3 regions of the Agrobacterium larrymoorei genome follow, and region 2 is predicted to be linked to each of the others. Evidence: predicted binding sites of a transcription regulator. Region 2 holds the regulator's gene; each other region holds the start of a gene.

Region 1 (7,582 bases), 1.0 Mb from region 2:
GTCACCTTGCGGTGATGGAATTTGCGTGATGCCGGAATAGGGCGTGGATTGCGGTGCGCTGGCCTGCTGTTCCTGCGTCTTCATTTCATCATGGTAAGCGGCCATGTTGCAGCTGCATGAGGAGGACCGGTTGGTGGCAGAGCCATTGCGATAGGCGAAAGCCGTCGGCATGGACGTGTAGGGCTTGCCGGTTTTTGCCGAAACCATGTCCGAACTCTCCTGTCCCTCCATGGCGTGGTAGAAGAGTTCCGTTTCGGTACCCGGACACATGCGCGCGCATTGCGCTGCCTGCGCGCGGAAATCCAGCGGTGTGGCATTGGAAGAAATCGGGAAGAAAGCGCCGTCGCAGGTTCGCACGCACAGCGTTCTCAAACCGCCCTGCATCGGCATATCCGGTGTCGGTGAATAATCGCCCCGTTCTTCTGGTCTCGGGTCGTTGAATGGGTCGGTGTAGCCGCGCGTTTCCGGGTTTCGATAAGGATCGGCGGATGCATAATCCGGGGAGCCTTCATCGAAGCAGCCTTCGGCATCCAGCGCCGCCATGATCCTTTCCCGGTGATCGTCCGACTGGTTGTTGCGCTGCATGGCCAGCATCCGGTCACGGTCTTCGGCGATCATGTCACGCTCTGCCTCGGCCTGCGCCAGTGCATCACCGATTTCGCCGCAGAGCTGCGCATTGGGATTGCCGTAAACGACGATACTGCCTGAGGAGCAGCCATAGCGGCGAAGATCGTTCTTGATCCGGCGCACGATGATATTCTGCTGCGTAAGCGCACTGGCGAACTGGCGAACCTGCGCCGTGTTGCCGATGACGGTGCTGGGCTGGCGAAGCTCGGCCCGGAGGGAATCGCAAATATTGTTGGCCTGCGCGGAAATCGGCGCAGCCAGAAGAACAGCGATTATCGAACCGATCATTAGGCTGCGGCGCGGGGTCAATGGTCCGATCCGTTTCTGCAAGCCTGCCACATGCGGCTCTATCCTCTGAGTGAACATTAATCACAAACGCGAATGGCGTTTATAAGTTCAGGATAGCATAGGGCCGTGCCGCATTGCGGCAACAGCCAGTTCAAAATTGCGTTAATCCGAAATTACGCAAGCGCCGAACACGGCGATGGGCTTATTCGGAAGGCTGGGACGCCTGCACCACGGCCAGCGCCGCCATGTTGACCACGCCACGCGAGGTGACGGTGGGCGACAGGATGTGCGCGGGCAGAGCCGTACCGAGCAGGATCGGGCCGACATGCAGACCTTCCGTCATGGTGCGAACGACGCCGAGCGAGATATTGGCCGCATCGAGGTTCGGGAAGACCAGAAGGTTGGCTTCACCAGACAGCGCGCTGTTCGGCATGGCGCGCTTGCGCAGAATTTCCGACAGCGCAGAACCACCCTGCATTTCACCATCGATTTCGAGTTCCGGCGCGGCATTACGCACGATTTGAAGCGCCCGGCGCATCTTGCGAGCGCTTTCGGAATCGCGCGAGCCGAAATTCGAATGGCTGGCCAGCGCAATCTTCGGCGTGATGCCGAAGCGCTTGATTTCCTTGGCAGCAAGGATCGCCATTTCGGCAACTTCTTCCGAGGTCGGCTCGTAATTGACGAATGTATCGGTCAGGAACAGCGCGCCGCGCTGCGTGATGAGCAGGCTGAGGCCCGCAAACGACTGCGAGCCTTCGCGCTTGCCGATGATCTGGTTTACATCGCGCAGGTGGCGGTCGAAACGTCCTTCCAGACCGCAGATCAGCGCATCCGCTTCTCCGCGCTTGACGGAAAGCGCACCGATGACGGTGGTGTTGGTACGAACGATTGTACGGGCGGCTTCCGGGTTGATACCGGCACGGCCAACCAGCGCGAAGTAATCGTCCACATATTCACGGTAACGCGGATCGTCTTCCGGGTTCACCACGGCAAAATCCGTATGCGGGCGAATGCGCAGGCCGAAGCGCTTCAGGCGCGTTTCGATGATCTGCGGACGACCGATGAGGATCGGGATGCCGGTGCCTTCTTCCAGCAGAACCTGTGCTGCGCGCAGCACGCGCTCGTCTTCGCCTTCTGCAAAGATGATCCGCTTCTTTTCAGCCGTCTTCGCCATGTTGAAGATCGGCTTCATGATGAAGCCGGAGCGCCAGACGAAGCGGTTCAGCTGGTCGAGATAGGCATCGAAATCCGTGATCGGACGCGCGGCCACACCGCTTGCCGCAGCAGCACGGGCAACGGCTGGCGCGATGCGCAGAATGAGGCGCGGATCGAAGGGCGAGGGGATGAGGTAATTCGGGCCGAAGACCGGGGTATCGCCGCTATAGGCTCTGGCCGCGACTTCGGACACTTCTTCGCGCGCCAGTTCCGCAATCGCCTGAACGGCAGCCATCTTCATTTCTTCGTTGATGCTGGTTGCGCCGCAATCCAGCGCACCGCGGAAGATATAAGGGAAGCAGAGAACGTTGTTCACCTGGTTCGGGAAGTCCGAACGACCGGTGCAGATCATCGCATCCGGGCGGGCGGCGCGGGCCACTTCCGGCATGATCTCAGGCGTTGGGTTGGCAAGCGCCAGAATGAGCGGCTTTTCGGCCATCTGCGCCAGAAGCTCAGGCTTCAGAACGCCAGCGGCGGACAGGCCAAGGAAAACATCTGCGCCATCGATGGATTCGGCAAGCGTGCGCTTGTCCGTCTTCTGCGCGTAGATTTCCTTCCACTCGTCCATCAGCGTATTGCGGCCATCATAGACGAGGCCTTCAATATCATGGACCCAGATGTTCTCGCGCTTTGCGCCCATTTCCACCAGCAAGTTAAGGCAGGCGAGGGCAGCTGCACCGGCACCGGAGGTAACGATCTTGACGCTGGAAAGCGATTTTCCGGCAAGCTCCAGCGCGTTGGTAACGGCAGCGGCAACGATGATGGCTGTGCCGTGCTGATCGTCATGGAACACCGGAATGTTCATCTTTTCGCGTAGCTGGCGCTCCACCTCGAAACATTCGGGCGCCTTGATATCTTCAAGGTTGATGCCGCCGAAGGTTGGTTCGAGCGCGGAAATGGTGGACACCATATCATTGATGCCGGGGGCGTCGATTTCGATGTCAAAGACATCGATACCGGCGAATTTCTTGAAGAGAACGGCCTTGCCTTCCATTACCGGCTTGGAAGCGAGTGGGCCGATATTGCCGAGACCGAGAACGGCGGTACCGTTAGAAATGACCGCGACGAGGTTGGCGCGCGCCGTATATTCGGCGGCTGTCTCCGGGTTTTCGTGGATCGCGAGGCAAGGAGCTGCGACGCCGGGTGAATAGGCAAGCGCCAGATCGCGCTGGTTTCCGAGCGGCTTGGAGGCCTGGATTTCGAGCTTACCGGGGCGCGGATAGCGGTGATAGAAAAGCGCCTGTTCTTCCAGATCCGCATTGGCGTTTTTGTTTTGTGGATTGCCCTTGTCCTGAGAACTCATCTTATCACCGCTTTATTTCAAGTTTCTTCGAGGCCTTTGCATACAACAAACGGCCAAGGCGTACAGCCGTTTATTTCGCTCTCGCCATGCAAAAGCGGTACATTCGCTATACCGGAAAAACGAAGCTTGCGTCACCGAAAAGGCGCTTTGTCATCTTGCTGAAACACGAGTCTGGTTTTGCAAGCAGTGAAAAGTTTCTAAACGCCTTTCTTGAGACGAGGGGACGAATCCATGGCCGGGCAAATCGAAACCAAACACTTCAGAACCCTGTTCATCTCCGATGTGCATCTTGGCTCCAAGGCGGCCAAGACGGATTTCCTGCTGGATTTCCTCAAGCATCACGAAGCGGACACCATCATTCTCGTTGGCGATATCATCGATGGCTGGCGCCTGCGCCGCAGCTGGTACTGGCCGCAGGGCTGCAATGATGTGGTGCAGAAGCTTTTGCGCAAGGCGCGCAAGGGCACTCGTATCGTCTATATACCAGGCAATCACGACGAATTCCTTCGGGAATTCCCCGGCACGCATTTCGGCGGCATCGAAGTGGCCGAGCGGATGATCCATGAAGCGGCTGACGGCAAGAAATACCTGGTGCTGCATGGCGATGAATTCGATGTCGTTGTCCGTAATGCCCGTCTTCTCGCCTATCTGGGGGATTGGGCCTATGATGCAGCGATCGCCATCAATGTCGCCATCGCCGCCGTGCGCCGCCGCATCGGCCTGCCTTACTGGTCGTTCTCGGCCTGGGCCAAGCTTCAGGTGAAGCACGCGGTCAACTTCATCGGCGAGTTCCAGCGCGTGGTGGCCGACGAAGCCCGTCGCAACAAGGTCGATGGTGTCATATGCGGCCACATCCACCATGCGGTGATGGAGGATATCGACGGCATCCGCTACATCAACACGGGTGACTGGGTTGAAAGCTGCACGGCCATCGTTGAAAACATGGACGGCAGCTTCGAACTGATCACTTGGATGCAGACGAGCGAGCCTGTGGAAGAGCCGACTGTTCGTCAGCTGGAGCCGGTGGCGTTTCCGAAGTTGATTGGTTCTGAGGCGGCTTAACGGGCTTTTCTGCTTTTTTCCGTCATTCTGGCCTTGAGCCGGAATCCAGCCGATGCGAGTCTGCGAGTCGAAATGGCTCGTCCCGGTACTCGCGAAAATACAAGAGTCCTTTCGCCTTGCGGACGCAAGGCGGCTGGATCCCGCATCAAGTGCGGGATGACGGGGGATGGAAGGTCAGTCACCCCCACAGCCCCCGCTCCGGCGGACGCACCCACGATCCGTCATAAACCAGCCCCGGCTCCCGATCTCTCGCCAGCAACAGCGGACCGTCCAGATCTGCAAAAGTCGCATCTTGCGCCAGCAGAACGGCAGGCGCCATTGCGAGCGACGTGCCGAGCATGCAGCCCACCATGATCGTATAACCTAGGCGTTCCGCTTCGGCTTTCATGATGAGCGCTTCCGTCAATCCGCCTGTTTTGTCGAGCTTGATGTTGATGGCGTCGTAGCGGTCTCGCAGCGATGCGAGGTCGGCGGTGAGGTGGACGCTTTCATCTGCGCAGATGGGGACGGGCCTCTTTATCTTAGCAAGCACGCCGTCCTTACCGGCGGGCAGGGGCTGCTCGATCAGCGCAACGCCCAGCTCCGCTGCAATAGCCAGATGATGCTCTATATTGTCGTCGCTCCAGCCTTCATTGGCATCCACGATGATCTTTGCCTCTGGAGCAGCCGCGCGAAGGGCCCTCAGCCTTGCCTCGTCATCCTCCGTCCCGGTCTTGATCTTGAGCAATGGGCGATGCGCGTTTTCTGCCGCTTTTGCGGCCATCGTCTGCGCATCGCCAAGCGAGATTGTGTAGGCGGTGAGGATCGGTTTGGATGACGCTGAAAGAAAAACAGACGCGGCACGGTTTCCCGATAGCTTTGCTTCCAGATCCCACAGAGCGCAATCCACGGCATTGCGTGCGGCGCCCGGTTTCATCAACTGTTGCAGTTGCGATCTGTCCAGACCGTTTGCAATGGCATCGGCGGCTGCTGTGATATCGGCGATAACGCCCTCGATGGTTTCGCCGTAGCGCGCATAAGGCACGCATTCGCCTGTGCCCTTCACGTCGCCTTCAGAGATGCTGCACGTTACCACATGAATTTCCGTGCGGCTTCCGCGCGAAATGGTGAAGCTGCCTGCAACTGGAAAGGTTTCTGTTGTGGCTTCGAGGTAACGGCGCATCAAAATTGCCTTTTAGTTGGGGGTAAATAAGTGGAACTGGCGATATTTCTATCCATTTTGTGTGGACCGCTGTGGCTTGCTGGTCCGGCAAACGATATGAATCGTTAAGAGAATCTTTCAGTAAGCTGCATTCGCTTGGAGCAAGATGCAAGAACAGGAACTACGGCAACAGGCGCAATCGGCGGCTATCTCGGCGGATGACAACGCAGAGCGTGGCGGTGCGCGCTATGTTTTGAGCGGTTCCTGGCGCAATGCAAACATCTCTTCCGTTCTGCCGGATATCGAAAAACTGGAAAAGGCCGGAACATCGGGCCCGATTACCATAGACCTGTCCAGCGTCGATAATATCGACACGACCGGCGCATGGATTCTTCATCGCCTGCGCAGCAGCCTTGAGAAAAACGGTGCCGAGGTTCGGTTCGAGGGCAATGAGCGCGTGGAAGGGATTGTCACCTCGCTTCCACAGGAAGCGCCACTGCCGCCCAAGGACTCACATAAAAAGGGCATATTGCAGACCATTTTCGAGCCAGTCGGCCGGAATGTGGTGCAGGCAGGCGCGGATTTTCTCGCGGGCATGTATATTCTGGGTTCCGCCGTGCGCGGCGCGCAGATGAAGCTGGGGCGCGGGCGCGGTGTTTCACCTGCTGCCATCGTCAATCAGATCGACCATATGGGCGTGCGCGCTGTTCCTATCATCATGCTGATGTCGTTCCTGATCGGCGCGATCATTGCCCAGCAGGGCGCTTTCCAGCTGCGGTATTTCGGCGCTGAAGTTTTCGTGGTCGATCTTGTCGGCATTCTTCAGCTGCGCGAAATCGGTGTGCTTCTGACGGCAATCATGATTGCAGGTCGTTCGGGCAGCGCGATCACGGCTGAAATCGGGTCCATGAAGATGCGCGAGGAAATCGATGCGCTGAAGGTCATCGGTCTTAATCCTGTTGGCGTTCTGGTGTTTCCGCGTCTCGTGGCGCTGACCATCGCGCTGCCGCTGCTGACGATCATCGCGAACTTTGCTGCTCTTCTGGGCGCCGCCGTCGTGTCGCTGCTCTATTCCGGCATCACTTTCGAGGTGTTCCTCTCGCGCCTGCACGCAGCTGTCGAAAGCTCCACCATTGCTTCGGGCATGATCAAGGCGCCGTTCATGGCGTTGATCATCGGTATCGTGGCTGCGGTGGAGGGCATGAAGGTTGGTGGTAGCGCGGAGTCTCTCGGCCAGCACGTCACCTCGTCGGTGGTCAAATCGATCTTCGTCGTGATCCTCGTGGATGGCGTTTTCGCCATCTTCTATGCAGCCATCGATTTTTAAGGAGAAGGCTGTGGAGCAACAGGAAGCCGTCAGAGAGAAAGAGAACAGCAACAAGGACCGCGAAGTGGTTCTAGCCGTAGAAGGCGTGACAGTTGCCTTTGGCGATAAGGTCGTTCTCGATAATCTCGATCTGGACGTCTATCGCGGCGAGATTCTCGGCTTCATCGGTCCGTCCGGCGCCGGAAAATCGGTTTTGATGCGCTCCGTCTTGCGGCTTCTGCCGCGCCAGGGCGGTACGATCAAGATCCTTGGGGTCGATTACGATAAGGCCTCCGAAGAGGAGCGCATGGCGCTGGATACGCGCCTTGGCGTTCTCTTCCAGCAGGGTGCATTGTTCTCCGGCCTAACAGTCAAAGAAAATATCCAGCTGCCGATGCGCGAATATCTCGATTTGCCGCAGAAGCTGATGGACGAGCTTGCGGCACTGAAAATCGAAATGGTTGGCCTGAAGCCGGATGCGGGCGACAAGTTCCCCTCCGAGCTTTCCGGCGGCATGATCAAGCGCGCGGCACTGGCGCGCGCGCTGGCGCTCGATCCGGACCTTGTCTTTCTCGATGAGCCGACATCCGGTCTCGATCCGATTGGTGCTGCAGAATTTGATATGCTGATCGCGCGCCTG
Region 2 (7,582 bases):
CCTGCGTGACATTTCCGCCCAGATCAACGGCCTGACGACGGGCGATTACTCCAACTTCATCCAGGCACAGAGCGTCATCACCGCAGGCTTCGTCATGGGCATCATGCTGATCCCATACGTCTCCTCGCTGTCGGATGACATCATCACCGCCGTTCCCCGCGCTCTTCGCGATGGTTCGCTCGGTCTCGGTGCCACTCGTTCGGAAACGGTCAAGAAGGTCATCCTTCCCGCCGCTCTGCCAGGCATCGTCGGCGCCATCCTGATGACCGCCTCGCGCGCCATCGGTGAAACCATGATCGTGGTTCTCGCCGCCGGTGTCGCCGCCCGCCTACAGCTCGATCCGTTCGAGCCGATGACGACGGTAACGGTCAAGATCGTCAGCCAGCTGACGGGCGACCTTGAGTTCACCTCGCCGCAGACGCTCGTTGCCTTCGCGCTTGGCATCACCCTCTTTGCCATCACGCTTTGCCTCAATATCTACGCGCTCTACATCGTGCGCAAATACCGGGAGCAGTACGAATGACCGAGGTCGTTACTCCGGGCAGCCTTGCCCCAGCCGCAACGAAGAAGGTCCGTCGCGATATCGGCATCAAGCGCCGCTACGCTGCAGAACGTCGCTTCCGCGCCTATGGTCTTGCCGCCATCTCGTTTGGCCTGCTGTTTCTCTTCCTTCTGCTCTGGTCGGTTGTCGGCAAAGGCTATACCGCCTTCCAGCAGACGATGATCACCATCCCGGTCGAGTTCTCGCAGCAGATCATCGATCCGGACAATGTGCGCGCACAGAACCCCTCCAAGCTGATGACCGCCAATTATCCGGTCGTCGCCCGCAACTCGCTGGCAAAGGTGCTTGGCGTTTCGCTGGATGACCGCACCGGTCTTCGCGCCGTCAACGCGCTGATTTCGGATGGCGTGCGCACCCAGCTGCGTGACATCGTTACCTCCGACCCAAGCGTCATCGGCACCACGCGCACCGTATCGCTTCTGGCCTCAGGTGATGTCGACAGCGCCTTCAAGGGCCAGATCGACATGACGGTGGACCAGCAGAACCGCCGCATCTCCGACCAGCAGGTCGGCTGGATGAACCAGCTCGTGGAAAAAGGCCAGCTGGGCAAACAGTTCAACACCGGCATCTTCTTCAACGGCGCATCCAGCCGTCCAGAAGCCGCAGGTGTCGGCGTTGCCCTCATCGGCTCCTTCTACATGATGCTGATCGTTCTGGTGCTCTCGCTGCCCATCGGCGTCGCAGCCTCCATCTATCTGGAAGAATTCGCGCCGAAGAACCGCCTGACGGACCTCATCGAAGTCAACATCAACAACCTGGCCGCCGTACCTTCCATCGTTTACGGTCTGCTCGGCCTGTCGGTCTTCATCAACTTCATGGGCTTCCCGCGCTCGGCCTCGCTGGTCGGCGGCCTGGTGCTGACCCTGATGACGTTGCCGACCATCATCATCGCCACCCGCGCTGCCCTGAAGGCCGTGCCGCCATCCATCCGTGCTGCGGCTCTCGGTCTCGGTGCATCCAAGATGCAGACCATCTTCCATCACGTGCTGCCGCTCGCCATGCCCGGTATCTTGACCGGCACCATCATTGGCCTCGCGCACGCCCTCGGCGAAACCGCACCGCTGCTCCTCATCGGCATGGTCGCATTCGTCGCAAACTATCCGACGACGCCCATGGACCCGTCCACGGCGCTGCCGGTGCAGATTTACATGTGGGCGAACGAAGCGGAACGCGCCTTTGTCGAAAGGACATCTGGCGCTATCATCATCCTGCTTCTGTTCCTCCTCGTCATGAATGTTGGAGCAATCCTGTTGCGCCGCCGCTTCGAGCGTCGTTGGTAGAGGGAGAACCGAACTATGAACATGTTGTCGGAAGCAGCAGTTGAAAAGGCGCTGGACAAGAAAATGAATGAAGTTTCGTACAAGATGATCGGCAAGGACGTTTCCGTCTATTACGGCGAAAAGCGTGCCCTTTACGATGTGAACCTCAATGTTCGCGAAAACACGGTAACGGCTCTCATCGGCCCTTCTGGTTGCGGCAAGTCCACCTTCCTGCGGACGCTCAACCGCATGAACGACACCATCGATGGCTGCCGCGTCACCGGCAAGATCACGCTGGATCAGGACGATATCTACGATCCGTCCATCGACGTCGTGGAACTTCGCGCCCGCGTCGGCATGGTGTTCCAGAAGCCGAACCCGTTCCCGAAGTCCATCTACGAAAACATCGCCTACGGCCCGCGGATCCACGGTCTCGCCCGCAACAAGGCGGATATGGACCAGATCGTGGAGCAGAGCCTGCAGAAGGCTGGTCTCTGGAACGAAGCCAAGGATCGCCTGCACGAATCCGGCACGGGTCTCTCCGGCGGTCAGCAGCAGCGTCTGTGCATCGCACGCGCCGTTGCCGTTTCGCCGGAAGTCATCCTCATGGACGAGCCCTGCTCGGCACTCGACCCGATTGCGACGGCCAAGGTGGAAGAGCTCATTCACGAGCTTCGCGCCAACTATACCATCGTCATCGTCACGCACTCCATGCAGCAGGCCGCCCGCGTTTCGCAGCGCACGGCCATGTTCCACCTCGGCCACCTGGTGGAAGAGAACGATACGGACAAGATGTTCACCAACCCGGATGACCAGCGCACCCAGGATTACATCATGGGTCGCTTCGGCTGATCAGCCACGAGTGACGTCATCACACCGCGCCAGCCGCTCGAGCCCAGAAGGTGGGCTTGCGGCAAGGCGTTTCGAAACCGGAGAATTCGAACATGACAAATTCCCATATCATGTCAGCCTATGATGAAGAGCTGAAGTTCCTCACCCGCCGTATCGCTGAAATGGGCGGTCTGGCCGAACAGATGTGCGCCGATGCCGTGCGTGCGCTGGTCAATTCCGATGCGGCTCTTGCCCAGAAAGTCATCTCCGACGACACGATCCTCGATCATGCCGAGCGTGAAATCGGCGATAAGGCCATCGTCACCATCGCAAAGCGCCAGCCCATGGCTGCCGACCTTCGCGAAATCATCGGTTCGCTGCGTATCGCAGCCGATCTGGAGCGCGTCGGCGATCTCGGCAAGAACACTGCCAAGCGCGTGATCGCGGTTGCCGGAACCGGCGTTCCGCGCAAGCTCGCCCGTGGCCTAGAGCATCTCTCCGAACTCGCGCTCGTGCAGCTGAAAGAAGTGCTGGATGTCTACTCCACCCGTTCTGCGGAAAAGGCTCAGGCCATCCGCGAGCGCGATGAGGAAATCGACGCCATGTACACCTCGCTCTTCCGCGAGCTCCTGACCTACATGATGGAAGATCCGCGCAACATCACCACCTGCACGCATCTTCTGTTCTGCGCCAAGAACATCGAGCGCGTCGGCGATCACGCCACCAACATCGCCGAAACGATCTACTACATGACGACCGGCAGCCAGCCGGAAGGCGAGCGCCCGAAGGACGATAGCTCCAACACGCTCGGCGCTGTCACGGAATAAGTTTTGCAGCATCGGCTTGGAAAGATCGGGAAGGTCTTCGAAAGGCTCGATGCTTGGATCAACACGCTGGAGCGTCATCATGGGTCCGGGGGGACTGACGCTCCAGAGAAGACTGGCGGAGTTTGAAGCCAATGGTGCCTAAAATTGCAGTTGTCGAAGATGAAGAGGCCCTTAGCGTTCTTCTTCGCTACAATCTGGAATCCGAAGGTTATGACGTCGATACGATCCCGCGCGGCGATGAGGCGGAAATTCGCCTTCAGGAACGCACGCCGGATTTGCTGATCCTCGACTGGATGCTGCCCGGCGTCTCCGGCATCGAGCTTTGCCGCCGTCTGCGCATGCGCCCCGAAACCGAGCGCCTGCCGATCATCATGCTGACCGCCCGCGGCGAAGAAAGCGAACGCGTTCGCGGACTGGCCACCGGCGCGGATGATTATGTGGTCAAGCCCTTCTCCACACCGGAACTCATGGCTCGCGTCAAAGCCATGCTGCGCCGCGCCAAGCCGGAAGTGCTGTCTTCAGTGCTCAAATGCGGCGATATCGAACTGGACCGCGAAACCCACCGCGTCCACCGCAAAAGCCGCGAAGTCCGCCTCGGCCCAACCGAATTCCGCCTCTTGGAATTCCTCATGACCTCGCCGGGCCGCGTTTTCTCCCGCTCGCAACTGCTGGACGGCGTCTGGGGCCACGATATCTACGTCGACGAACGCACCGTAGACGTCCACGTCGGCCGCCTCCGCAAAGCCCTCAACTTCTCCAGCATGCAGGACGTCATCCGCACGGTGCGCGGCGCTGGATATTCGATGGAAGCGTGATTGCGGTCTTTGGCACTCATTCCAACCGCCATCGCCATCCTCGGACGTGACCACTTGCCTTTTGCGAGTTCGCGGTCGAAGCACAACCCCTCACCTGAAAAATCTATGACTTAGCTAAAGCTAAGATCATGATTTTTCTTCCTCTCCCACCCCTTCGACAAGCTCAGGGGGAGAGGTAACCCGCGGCGCCGCTTTTACTGGATCGTAAACGCGAAGATGGGGTAGAAACGGTGCGGTCTTTTCCTCTCCCCCTGTGGGAGAGGATAGAAAACCTCGACTTCGCAAAGCGAAGTCCTAGGTTTTCTTGGTGAGGGGTAACCTCTGCCCACCAACGCACACCCCACCCGCGTCATCCTCGGGTCAAGCCCACCGCTGTCCGGTTTAAATGTGCGGATGTGCGGATGTGCGGATGCGCGGCAAGGCTTTGAATGCATTGCAGTTCCATCCTTGAAATCCGGTTGGGACACGCTTTGACCGCGTTTGCTGCGGGGTGGCGAAAGTGCAGCCCCACTTCCGTCATCCCGGACTTGATCCGGGATCCAGCCAGACCAAGTCTTTGGTCTGAAAGACTTTTTCGACGCGCAGACGCGCGTCTGCTGGACCCCGCATCAAGTGCGGGGTGACGGGTGGGGCAGCTGTTCTCGTTCCAAACTAGCCGCCCAGTTTAAACCGGACAGCAGCTGGCCAAGCCCGAGGATGACGGCAGTGGGTGCCTTAGCCTTGTTGCCGAATTACGGCCGCATCAGCACGCCCAATAGTGACCCGCCCCGTAATGGGACAAATCCCAGCATAAAGAATTTTTCAAAAAAAAAATCCCCCCAACATTTTTCCCCACCCCCAAAACCACCCGTACACTCCCCCTCATCCCGCCGCGGATACACCGCAAGGCGTTGCGGCGAGGCGGGGTCGGTGCTGGGGGTGAGGAGGTTACGCGGCCTCTCCATTCCCAGGGTCGAGCAGCAATCCCCCCGGCGGCAACGGGAGGAGGACATGGCGTCGGTTTCGGACCGGCTGGCGCAGTTCTCCCGATGCCCGACCTGGCCGGATCGACAAGCGGCGGTGCGAACAACGGCTGTCGGGTTTCGATCCATCCGTCAGGATTTCGCCGCCGGGCGTACCGACAGCTCATCGTCTCATGGTCGAACGCGATCATGAAGATAGAAGCGAAAGTCAGGCGGTACACAGGAAGACGCTGCATCTGCCGCGTTCACCCCGAAAAGGTGAACGGACGGATCGTAAGGCAACCATCTGGCCAGCACTCGAAACGTGCTGGCGAGTGGGAGCCTTGCGGAGAACGGATCGGGACTGCGGGCTGTACGAGATGTTCGGCGCCCGCATCCTCGAAGGCAGGTGTGGCTGAACTGGCAGGGCGATGGCGGGCAACCATCATCGCACCCGGATGGGAAGGGTTGGGCCTTGATCAAGTCCGACCGGTTCTCCGGCAAGGTTTTTAACCCTTGCCATCCGGGTTATGCCAGCCGTGGCAAGAGGATTGCGGCTCTGCCGAAAGAGCCGAACGGGGCGCTGAGAGGTGCCACATACTAAACTACCCAACGAGGCAGCTTTCTGCGCCCCGTCCGAAATGCCATGGCCCGAACAAGGCGATGGAGAGAATGAGAAGATCAAGCCACGGGCAGATGCTGCCGCGTGAACGGCGAAGCTTGGCATGAAGCTGGCCGGGATTTTTGACATTTTGTTTGCGAGGGAGAACCCCTCACCAAGAAAACCTAAGATTTCGCCTTGCGAAGATCGAGGTTTTCTATCCTCTCCCACAAGGGGAGAGGAAAAGGCGGCACCGTTTCAACGCCATCAAAAAGAAAACGCCGCAAGGGTGCGGCAGGTTATCTCTCCCCCAGCATCCTGAGCCCGCCGAAGGGGTGGGAGAGAAAGCAATTTCAACACCTTAGCGCCAGCTAAGTGTTAGAAATTGCAAGTGAGGGGTTTCATTTTATCGCGTCCATAGCAAAAATAGGACGCCGGGTCTGATAATAGAACCCAGACCTTTTACCACCCAGATATCCTCTCACCACGAAAACAAAATCCACCACCCACACAACAAAAAGCGGACCGAAGCCCGCTCTCCAAAACTCAAAATGTCGCCAAATCCATCAGGCCTTGCGGCGTTCGCTGACGGGCTGATACGCCATCTTGGCGTGGAACTTGCAGTAGGGCGAAGACTCGGAAGCTTCGCAGCCGCAGAAGTGGAAGTCGTCCTTCAGCGGGTCGCCGACCGGCCACTTGCAGGTGCGTTCGGTCAGTTCCGTCAGCGTCAGGCGGCGGGAGATCGGGATGACGACGTTGGAGGAAGGGCGCGCATATTCGAGCGTCTCGACCGCGTCGATGTCCATGTCTTCCTTGAAGGCGACGGCACCGGAGGTGCGCACTGGAACCGGGCGGTTTGCTGCCGGGCGGGCGGCGGCGAAATTGGCCGGGCGTTGTGGCGCGGAGGCCGGGCGCTTTACCGCAGGACGGGAGGTTGCAACCGTGCCGCCAGCCTTGGCGCGGCCCGGCAGGTTCAGCCGGTGCACCTTGCCGATGACGGCGTTGCGGCTGACGCCGCCCAGCTGTGCTGCGATCTGGCTTGCGCTCAGGCCTTCGGCCCATAGCTTCTTGAGCTTTTCAACCCGTTCATCCGTCCAGTTCATACCGCTTCTCCGCTCGTCGCTCAGGCAGAATCCGTCTCCAATGCCGTGGAGCAAACCACGCGCAGAGCATCTGCCAGATTGTAGGTGACTAGTTCCGCCGCATTGCAGTCTAGTAATTGACGATTAACCTAATCGCCGGTTGACTCCGTGACAAGAGTCGCAGGAATCATCTGGAATCGATTTCTCGGTTTTCCCCAACTTGCTTGGTCTGTGAGTCAGAAAGGCAACAGTTGGTGGCTCGGCGCCCAGCCTCTACTAAGGCTTGAGAAAGCGCTCAAGTGCCGAGATTTGTTGACATCCGACGGCGAAGTGACAATAGTGCGCTTGCAGTGAAGAGAACATGCAGGCCGCCGCGAGGCGGCATTTTTGATTTTCAGGGCAGGGATAACCCCTTAGCCCTATTGACAGAGGTCTTGACCGACCTGACGTAAGGAGTGATGCAGCCATGGCCGAAACTTCGCCCGAAACTGGGTCGTTGTTCGATACGTTTTCCAGAGCCCCCTTGCGCTTCGACCGAGGCGAAGGCGTTTGGCTGATCACGGAAAGCGGCGAGCGATATCTCGATTTCGGCGCAGGCGTCGCCGTCACCTCCGTCGGCCACAGCCATCCGCACATGGTCGAGGCGCTCAAAGGTCAGGTCGAG
Region 3 (7,582 bases), on a different replicon from region 2:
TCACGGGGTCGGCCTGAGCATCCGAGAGATTTGCTTGATCACGCCTGCATTTATGGACGTTTTGCCGGGCGGGCAGTGTTCCCTTGGGAATTCGAGCGGAACGGAGAAAGCATTCTATTTGAACCTTCCGGGCCACTTCTCGTCCAGTCTGGAGGGGGCACCGATCTCGGTGTTGAAGCAGCGATTGCAGGCACAGGTCTCATCTATCTCTTCGAGGACTGGCTGCGCCCGCATTTCGACAGCGGCAAACTGGAGCCGGTGCTGGAAGAATGGTGGCTGAGCTTCAGCGGACCTTTTCTCTATTATCCAGGCCGCCGCCTTGTGCCAGCGCCCTTGAGAACCTTCATCGATTTCATAAAGAGCGACCGCAAGGCTCGAAAAGATGAGCCTTTCTCGGTCTGATTACCACGCGTGAGGAAACCAACCATACATCTAAGAGTTTGTCCTCGGTGATGATCACGAAGGAGTACGATTATGGCGGACGACAGCACGACGACCATCAGAGCGATATTCAACACCCGCGAAGCAGCCGATCTTGCGGTCGAGCATATGGTCCAGCAATATGGGATTGCCAGACCCGACATCTTCATCCAGTCCGTCAGCGACGAAAATAGCGCCGGTTCCAGACCATCAGGCAGCGACCGCTCTCATGAAGACGGGCCACGCCGGGATGGCGCGCTTGAGGGAGAAATCGAGGTATCGGCAGATATCGCTTCCCATCAGCTAGCCGCAGTCCAGCGAAGCTTGGGAGATGCTGGCGCAATCAGAGTAACCGGTCGCTGATGAAGCACCGCATCAACGGGACAAGCGGTGCCGGTAGTCTCATCGGCTCCGCAAGTCTCTTCCATCAATTTGCGCTGCTGTCCAGATAACCCCGCCGCCGCTTGATTGCTGCCAGACGCTCGAGCGCTGCGTGGGCTCCATCATAATCATCATATGTATCGATCTTGGTTTGACCTGACGTGCCGATGCGTCCCCAGTTGCGCAGAAGCGAAACGCCACCGAACAAGGTCGGCTGTATGCCCAGAATATAGAAGCGCTTCATGTTCTGCGCTGCGTCTATACGCCTGAGATCTATGGTGTTTTCAGTCTTTTCCGTCATGGGAGAATACTGCCTCCCATCCAACCGGGCGTCCAACGACAAATTTGAATCAATCGACCGGATCGATTCATGTTTTTGATGAAGCGTGGCCCCTATAGACCTTACGAGACAGTGCGGTCGATAGATGCCGCAAGGCAGTTCGCGTTCAGGAACGATGTCATGCCGAAGCCGTTGAGTGAGGATACAAAAGAGGAGTGACCCAATGGCACATATCGACAACGACAATAGCAGGGTGTGGGATCTGGCCGAGAAGATCGGCTTTTGCATGCTGACGACACAGACCGGGTCCGACCTTCGCGCCCGCCCCATGGCAGCACATGTGGAGCGTCTGGAAAATGCCTTCTATTTTCTGACGGATGTTGCAAGCCACAAGGACGAGGAAATCGCCAGCCACCCAAACGTGTGTCTAGCCTTCGCAGATTCGAAGGGTCAGAAATATGTGTCCATTTCCGGGACGGCGGAAGTGCAGAACGACCGCGAACGCATTCGCGATTTGTGGTCCACGCCAGCCAAGGCTTGGTGGGATGATGCCGAGGATCCATCCATCCGTGTGCTGAAGGTCACGCCATCCTCGGCTGAATATTGGGATAGCCCCGGCACTGTCATCAGCTACATCAAGATGGCGGCAGCAGCCGTCAGCAATACCCGCCCGGATATGGGCGATAATGCCAAGGTCGAAATGTGATATGCTGCTGGCCAGCGGACATCGTTGGCCAGCACTTCCCGCAATTCACAAGCAAATCAGGATATGACGATGGTACGTCATTGTCCGCCACTGCCCGTCCGTCTATCATGCGGCATTGATCACGCAGCATGCACACGGACAAAATGGCTTCTCAACTTGATTTCTTCGGCGCCAACGCCGCGTCTCAAAACGCCGGGGCTCGAGTTGCCGCAAAGGGTGCAAAAGCGAAGAAAAGCTTGGACGATATCGACGCCGAAGACATGGCAAAGCTTCTGGAAGCAACCGGCAACTACCGCATTCTGAGAAAACTGGAACCCCGCGCAGTCGCGGAACAACCGAGACCGAATTTCAAACGCCGCGGCATCATTCTCGACACGGAAACCACGGGCCTCAACCACAAAGCCGACGAGATCATCGAAATCGGGATCATCGCCTTCACCTTCGATGATCTGGGCCTTGTGGGCGATGTTACCGGCATCTATGGCGGCTTGCACCAGCCATCCCAACCCATCCCCGAAGACATAACGCGGCTGACTGGCATTACCGACGACATGGTGGCCGGACAGGCGATCGATCTGACCGCCGTCGCTTCCATGATCGAAACGGCGGACCTTGTCATTGCGCATAATGCCGGATTCGACAGGCCATTCTGTGAAAGGTTTTCGCCGGTCTTCCACGGCAAAGCCTGGGCCTGCTCGGTGAATGAGGTGGATTGGAAACGGCGCGGTTTCGAAGGCAACAAGCTCGGCTATCTCATCGGTCAGGCAGGCTATTTTCACGACGGACACCGCGCGGTGGATGATTGTTTTGCGCTGCTGGAAGTTCTGGAGCGCTCGATGGACGCGACCGGAGCCACCGCTTTTTCAGAACTATACGCAGCAAGCCAGCGCTCGAAAGTCCGCATATACGCCGAAAACAGCCCGTTCGATATGAAGGATCATCTAAAGGCCCGCGGCTATCGCTGGTCGGATGGAACGGATGGGCGCCCGAAATCCTGGTGGATCGAGTTGCAGGAAGAGGAACTCGATGCGGAATTGCAGTTTCTGCGCAAGGAAATATACCGCTGGGATGCCGATCCGCTCATCAAACGCCTAACAGCCTTCGACCGCTTCAGAGCGGCGTAGCGACCTACTTCTCAGCTGGTCGGAAATCAATCAGCAGCGATTTCAGCTCCACCTCTCGCACGCGGCGCGAGGCCTCTTCAGGTGTGACCCAAATGAGCTGGCGCTGGCCGCGCTCCTTGAAGTCTTCTGAAATCTCCGTAACCTCGACCTGATACACATCGACCACGCAGGGTGCGACATCGCCATCCGCCATCCATTTCAGGTAAGTATAGCTGCCGACGGGTTTCTTTTTGGCGCGCCCGCGCACACCGGCTTCTTCCCAGGCTTCCGTCTGCGCCGCCTCATGCGGCTTTTTCTTCTTCATTGGCCAGCCCTTAGGGATGACCCAGCGGCCCGTGCCCCTGGAGGTGACGAGAAGTATCTGAAGACCCGCTCCGTCAGGGTCTTTGCGATAGCAAAGCGCGCCGAGTTGCTGGCGAAATTTGCCAGCAAACAGCTTGTCGGGCATGGCGGCCAGCTGCTTCAGCAGCGGCCTTGCATTTCCCTTCGTCGCCTTGCGACCCTTTGTGACAGCTTTCATTTCACTGTAAGTCTCTGATTTTCTGCGTTGCTACAAGGGCCAAGCTACGTTTATGACAGTTTTATGACAGCGCTTTCGCGCTTGGTGTTAAGGCAGGGCAAGCCAATGATGAGTATTTTTAGAAAACTGATGCCTCGTGAAGACAAGTTCTTCGACATGTTTCGCGAGCATTCGAAGACCGTGGTAGAGGCTGCCGAAGCCTTGCAGAACCTTCTGAACGGCATCGAAGTAGAGAAGAACTGCGAGCGTATCGTGGCACTCGAAGACCGCGCGGACAATATCACCCGTGACGTTCTTCTGGCTGTTCGCCGCAGCTTCATCACCCCGTTCGACCGGGGCGATATCAAGGATCTCATCCAGTCCATGGATGACGCAATCGACATGATGCACAAGACGGTCAAGACCATAAGGCTGTTCGAACAAACGAGCTTCGACTCGCTGATGCGGCAGATGGGCGAGGAAGTGGTGAGAGCCGCGCATCTCGTAGCAGCCGCCGTTCCGCTTCTCGACAAGGTCGGAGCCAATGCGCAGCAGCTAAGCTCCATCGCGGAAGAGGTGACACGCGTCGAAGGTCGCTCCGACGAGCTGCACGATCAGGGTCTCAAAGACCTGTTCCGCAGACACGGCGCTTCCGGCAATGCGATGGCCTATATAATCGGCAGCGAAATCTATGGCGAACTCGAGAAGGTCGTCGACCGCTTCGAGGATGTCGCCAACGAAATCAGCGGCATTGTGATCGAGAACGTTTGATGGACGCGACACTCGCTTTTCCGCTGCTGGCCGCGCTTATCGGCGTTGCGCTGTTTTTTGACTTTCTGAACGGACTGCACGACGCCGCGAATTCGATTGCGACCATCGTCTCGACACGCGTTTTGCGCCCGCAATATGCCGTTGCCTGGGCAGCCTTTTTCAACTTCATCGCCTTCATGTTCTTCGGTCTTCACGTGGCGGAAACACTGGGAACGGGCATCATCGATCCCGGCATCGTGTCGCCCGCCGTGATCTTTGCAGCGCTGATGGGCGCGATCATCTGGAACATCGTGACGTGGGCTTTCGGCATACCTTCGAGCTCTTCCCACGCGCTTGTCGGCGGGCTGATCGGCGCGGGCATGGCCAAAGTCGGCTTTTCGTCCATCGTCTGGAGCGGCTTTCTGAAAACCGCAGGCGCCATCGTCATGTCACCGGCAATCGGCTTCTTTCTGGCGCTGGTGCTGGTCCTTGCCGTGTCATGGATATTCGTGCGCCAGACGCCGTTTGCCGTCGACCGCACGTTCCGCATCATGCAGTTCGTTTCCGCATCGCTCTATTCGCTCGGCCATGGAGGCAACGATGCGCAAAAGACGATGGGCATCATTGCCGTTCTTCTGTTCAGCCAAGGCTATCTCGGATCGGAATTCTACGTGCCCTTCTGGGTGGTGATTACCTGCCAGTCGGCCATGGCGCTCGGTACGTTGTTCGGCGGATGGCGGATCGTCCACACCATGGGCTCGAAGATAACGCGACTTAATCCCATGCAGGGTTTCTGCGCAGAAACCGGCGGGGCGCTGACGCTGTTCGGAGCAACATGGCTCGGAATCCCTGTTTCGACCACGCACACGATCACGGGCGCCATCATCGGCGTTGGCGCTGCGCGTCGTATGTCCGCCGTCCGCTGGGGTCTTGCGGGTAACATCGTGATCGCATGGATCGTCACCATGCCAGCGGCGGCGCTTATCTCTTATCTAACCTACAGCGCAGTATCGCTGTTCAACTGAGGCTAGCCTTCCAAAGCCCCGGCACGCCGGGGCTTTTTCGCTTTTACTCCGCAGCCACTGCCAGCGTCCGGGAACGGGCGTTGACGATCAGCGACGCCTCGCCGATGGCCTGACGCACGCGGGCGCTGATGGCGGGGGAGAGTTCACCTTCCACGAAATCGCGGCCCGTGGCGTAGATTGCCGTTGGCGTAACGAAGGCTTCGAAAAAGGCAAATAACGGTCGGAGCTGATGTTCGACCACAAGTGAATGGCGGTCTCCGCCGCCGGTTGCGGTCAAAACGATAGGCTTGCCGCGAAGATCGGCAGGATCGAGAAGGTCGATGACGTGTTTGAAGAGGCCGGTGTAGCTGCCCTTATAGGTGGGGGAGCCGATGACGAGCGCTTCTGCATCGATGATCGTTTGCACCACGCGGCGTGCATGGGCATCGAGATCAGCGACAGAGCGGGCCGAGGAGAGGGATGATCCTAAATCCTCGATATCGAAAACCCGATGCTCCAGCCCAACCTCGCGCGCAAGCGTCTCACTGACGCTTTCAACGAAACGTTTCGTGCTTGAAGGGCGTGTCGTGTTACCGGAAAAGCCGACAATCAGATTGTTGCTCATTGAAAATCCTTTCGGTGATATCGGATGGAAGCGAAGCTTAGCCGCGCTTCAAGCGGTTTTGCGGATCGACAGATTGAGCGCGTGCGCGGCTTCGCTTTCCTTCCGGTTCCAGCGGTCAAACGCCGCGCGACCGAGAATAGCAACGGACGTATCCTCCTGCGGCGCGTGGACGAGAACGGACTGGACATCGCGGAAGTGGCGCTCAATTCCAAGATCGGCGTTAAGGCCGGGATTGCCGATGCCTCTGACGGCGATCTGAACGGCTTCGCGTATCTGCCGTCCTGCAAGCAGCCTTGCGCGGATTACCCGCTCGGCATCGCTCAGATCGCCATCCAGCGCTCCGAAGATGATCTGGCGAGCGCCGGACACGAGGAGATCGATTTCCCCGGAAAGCGAGACGAAACGCTCGGTTTTTGCGATAGGGTGACCGAGATTTGCGGGTATACGTTCATGGGCAAAACGAATGAATGCCTCCTGCGCGGCCTCCGCCGCGCCGAGATAGATCGCGGTCAGGGCGAGGTTGATGGCGGCGTGGCTGCGATTATCCTGGTGGGCGACCGAGGGGTCGACCAATTCCAGCACATGTTCGGCGGGGATTTCGACATCGGTAAACTCCACGTCATGCGATCCGGTCGCCCGCATCCCGAGACTTTTCCAGTTCTCGATGATGGTAATGCCCGGCAAGCCGTTCGGAACGACGAAGGTTCCGACGCGAGACTGAATTTCATCCGTATGAGCCCAGACGAGAAAATGCGTGACGCCATGAGCCCCGGTCACGAAACGCTTCCTGCCTGAAATTGCCCAACCATTCGCAGTTCGACGCGCGCGTGTTGCAGGCAGGCCGCCGCGCGCAGGCGAACCAAGCTCGGGCTCCACGCGTGCCGCATTCAAAAGCAGGGGCTTGGCCCTGGCCTGCAACAGAAGCTCGCGGTAAAGCTCTTCCGGCCAATGCCCTTTTGCGGCTTGGCCGAGGTGATTGAAGATCGTCATGGCGCTGATCAGCGCAACAGAAGGATCTCCGCGTCCGAGCGCTGCGAGAATATGCGCAGCCGTGCTGAGTGTTCCGCCTGAACCACCATAGCGGGTCGCGACCGTGCTTTCGAGGAGACCCGCCTGATGGACAGCGCGAATACCGGCCCAGGGAAACTGACCGGTCTGATCCGCCTCCGGCGCAGCCTCGGCGACTACACGCACGGCAGCTTCAAGTGCAGTAGGATCATAGGACATAAGTTTACGGCCTTCCTGATGGCGGTGCGGCATATTCGCTTTTTCGATTGAGAGACTGCCCGGCCTCATGCCGGGCACTGAGGATCAGGCGGCGGCCTTCCTCTTCGCCTCTTCGCGTTCACGAATGCCCTCACGCACGAGAGGCAGGACGTAGCGACCATAATCGACGGCGTCGTTGAAATTGTCATAGCCTCGGATCGAGATCAGGTCGCAACCGAGATCGATATAATCGAGGATGGAGTCGGCAATGGTGCGAGGCGATCCGACAAGTGCGGTCGTTGCGCCGCTGGCATTCGTGGCCGTCACAGTCGGGTACCAAAGCGCGCGGTCATGGACGTCTCCGCGCTTTGCGATGTCGAGAAGCCGTTGCGAGCCGACATTGGCTGGTGCCGCCGCATTGATTGGCGCGCGAGACAGGCCTTTCTGGCGGTTCGCGTTCAACTGGTCGAGAACGCGATGCGCTTTCTCCCAGGCAAGTTCATCGGTTTCCGCAACGATTGGGCGGAAGGTCACCCAGATGCGAGGGCGATCCGTTCGACCTGCCTTTGCCGCTTCCGCATAGATGC

The links. Region 2 encodes PhoB, which activates phosphate uptake and scavenging genes when phosphate is short. Its sites were predicted from a motif close to TGTCATNNANCTGTCAT; they were not measured.
Region 1: the regulator PhoB is predicted to act here: its motif matches at 3,582-3,598, upstream of CFBP5473_RS08550 (UDP-2,3-diacylglucosamine diphosphatase).
Region 3: the regulator PhoB is predicted to act here: its motif matches at 3,484-3,500, upstream of CFBP5473_RS22510 (DUF47 domain-containing protein).

The regions. Positions count from the first base shown of each region.
Region 1 covers NZ_CP039691.1:1,791,638-1,799,219, reverse strand. Annotated here, with positions in the region: gene CFBP5473_RS08560 (DUF2865 domain-containing protein) at 1-936, opposite strand, end outside; gene CFBP5473_RS08555 (NADP-dependent malic enzyme) at 1,118-3,433, opposite strand; gene CFBP5473_RS08550 (UDP-2,3-diacylglucosamine diphosphatase) at 3,665-4,495, shown strand; gene dgcA (N-acetyl-D-Glu racemase DgcA) at 4,674-5,657, opposite strand; gene CFBP5473_RS08540 (ABC transporter permease) at 5,803-6,963, shown strand; gene CFBP5473_RS08535 (ABC transporter ATP-binding protein) at 6,974-7,582, shown strand, end outside.
Region 2 covers NZ_CP039691.1:2,833,337-2,840,918, reverse strand. Annotated here, with positions in the region: gene pstC (phosphate ABC transporter permease subunit PstC) at 1-523, shown strand, start outside; gene pstA (phosphate ABC transporter permease PstA) at 520-1,842, shown strand; gene pstB (phosphate ABC transporter ATP-binding protein PstB) at 1,858-2,673, shown strand; gene phoU (phosphate signaling complex protein PhoU) at 2,766-3,479, shown strand; gene phoB (phosphate regulon transcriptional regulator PhoB) at 3,611-4,294, shown strand; gene CFBP5473_RS13710 (GcrA family cell cycle regulator) at 6,403-6,939, opposite strand; gene CFBP5473_RS13700 (aspartate aminotransferase family protein) at 7,385-7,582, shown strand, end outside.
Region 3 covers NZ_CP039693.1:296,923-304,504, reverse strand. Annotated here, with positions in the region: gene CFBP5473_RS22540 (LysR family transcriptional regulator) at 1-402, shown strand, start outside; gene CFBP5473_RS22535 (hypothetical protein) at 475-783, shown strand; gene CFBP5473_RS22530 (WGR domain-containing protein) at 848-1,102, opposite strand; gene CFBP5473_RS22525 (pyridoxamine 5'-phosphate oxidase family protein) at 1,305-1,787, shown strand; gene CFBP5473_RS22520 (3'-5' exonuclease) at 1,931-2,911, shown strand; gene CFBP5473_RS22515 (NUDIX hydrolase) at 2,916-3,431, opposite strand; gene CFBP5473_RS22510 (DUF47 domain-containing protein) at 3,537-4,181, shown strand; gene CFBP5473_RS22505 (inorganic phosphate transporter) at 4,181-5,185, shown strand; gene msuE (FMN reductase) at 5,229-5,789, opposite strand; gene CFBP5473_RS22495 (acyl-CoA dehydrogenase family protein) at 5,838-7,016, opposite strand; gene CFBP5473_RS22490 (LLM class flavin-dependent oxidoreductase) at 7,101-7,582, opposite strand, start outside.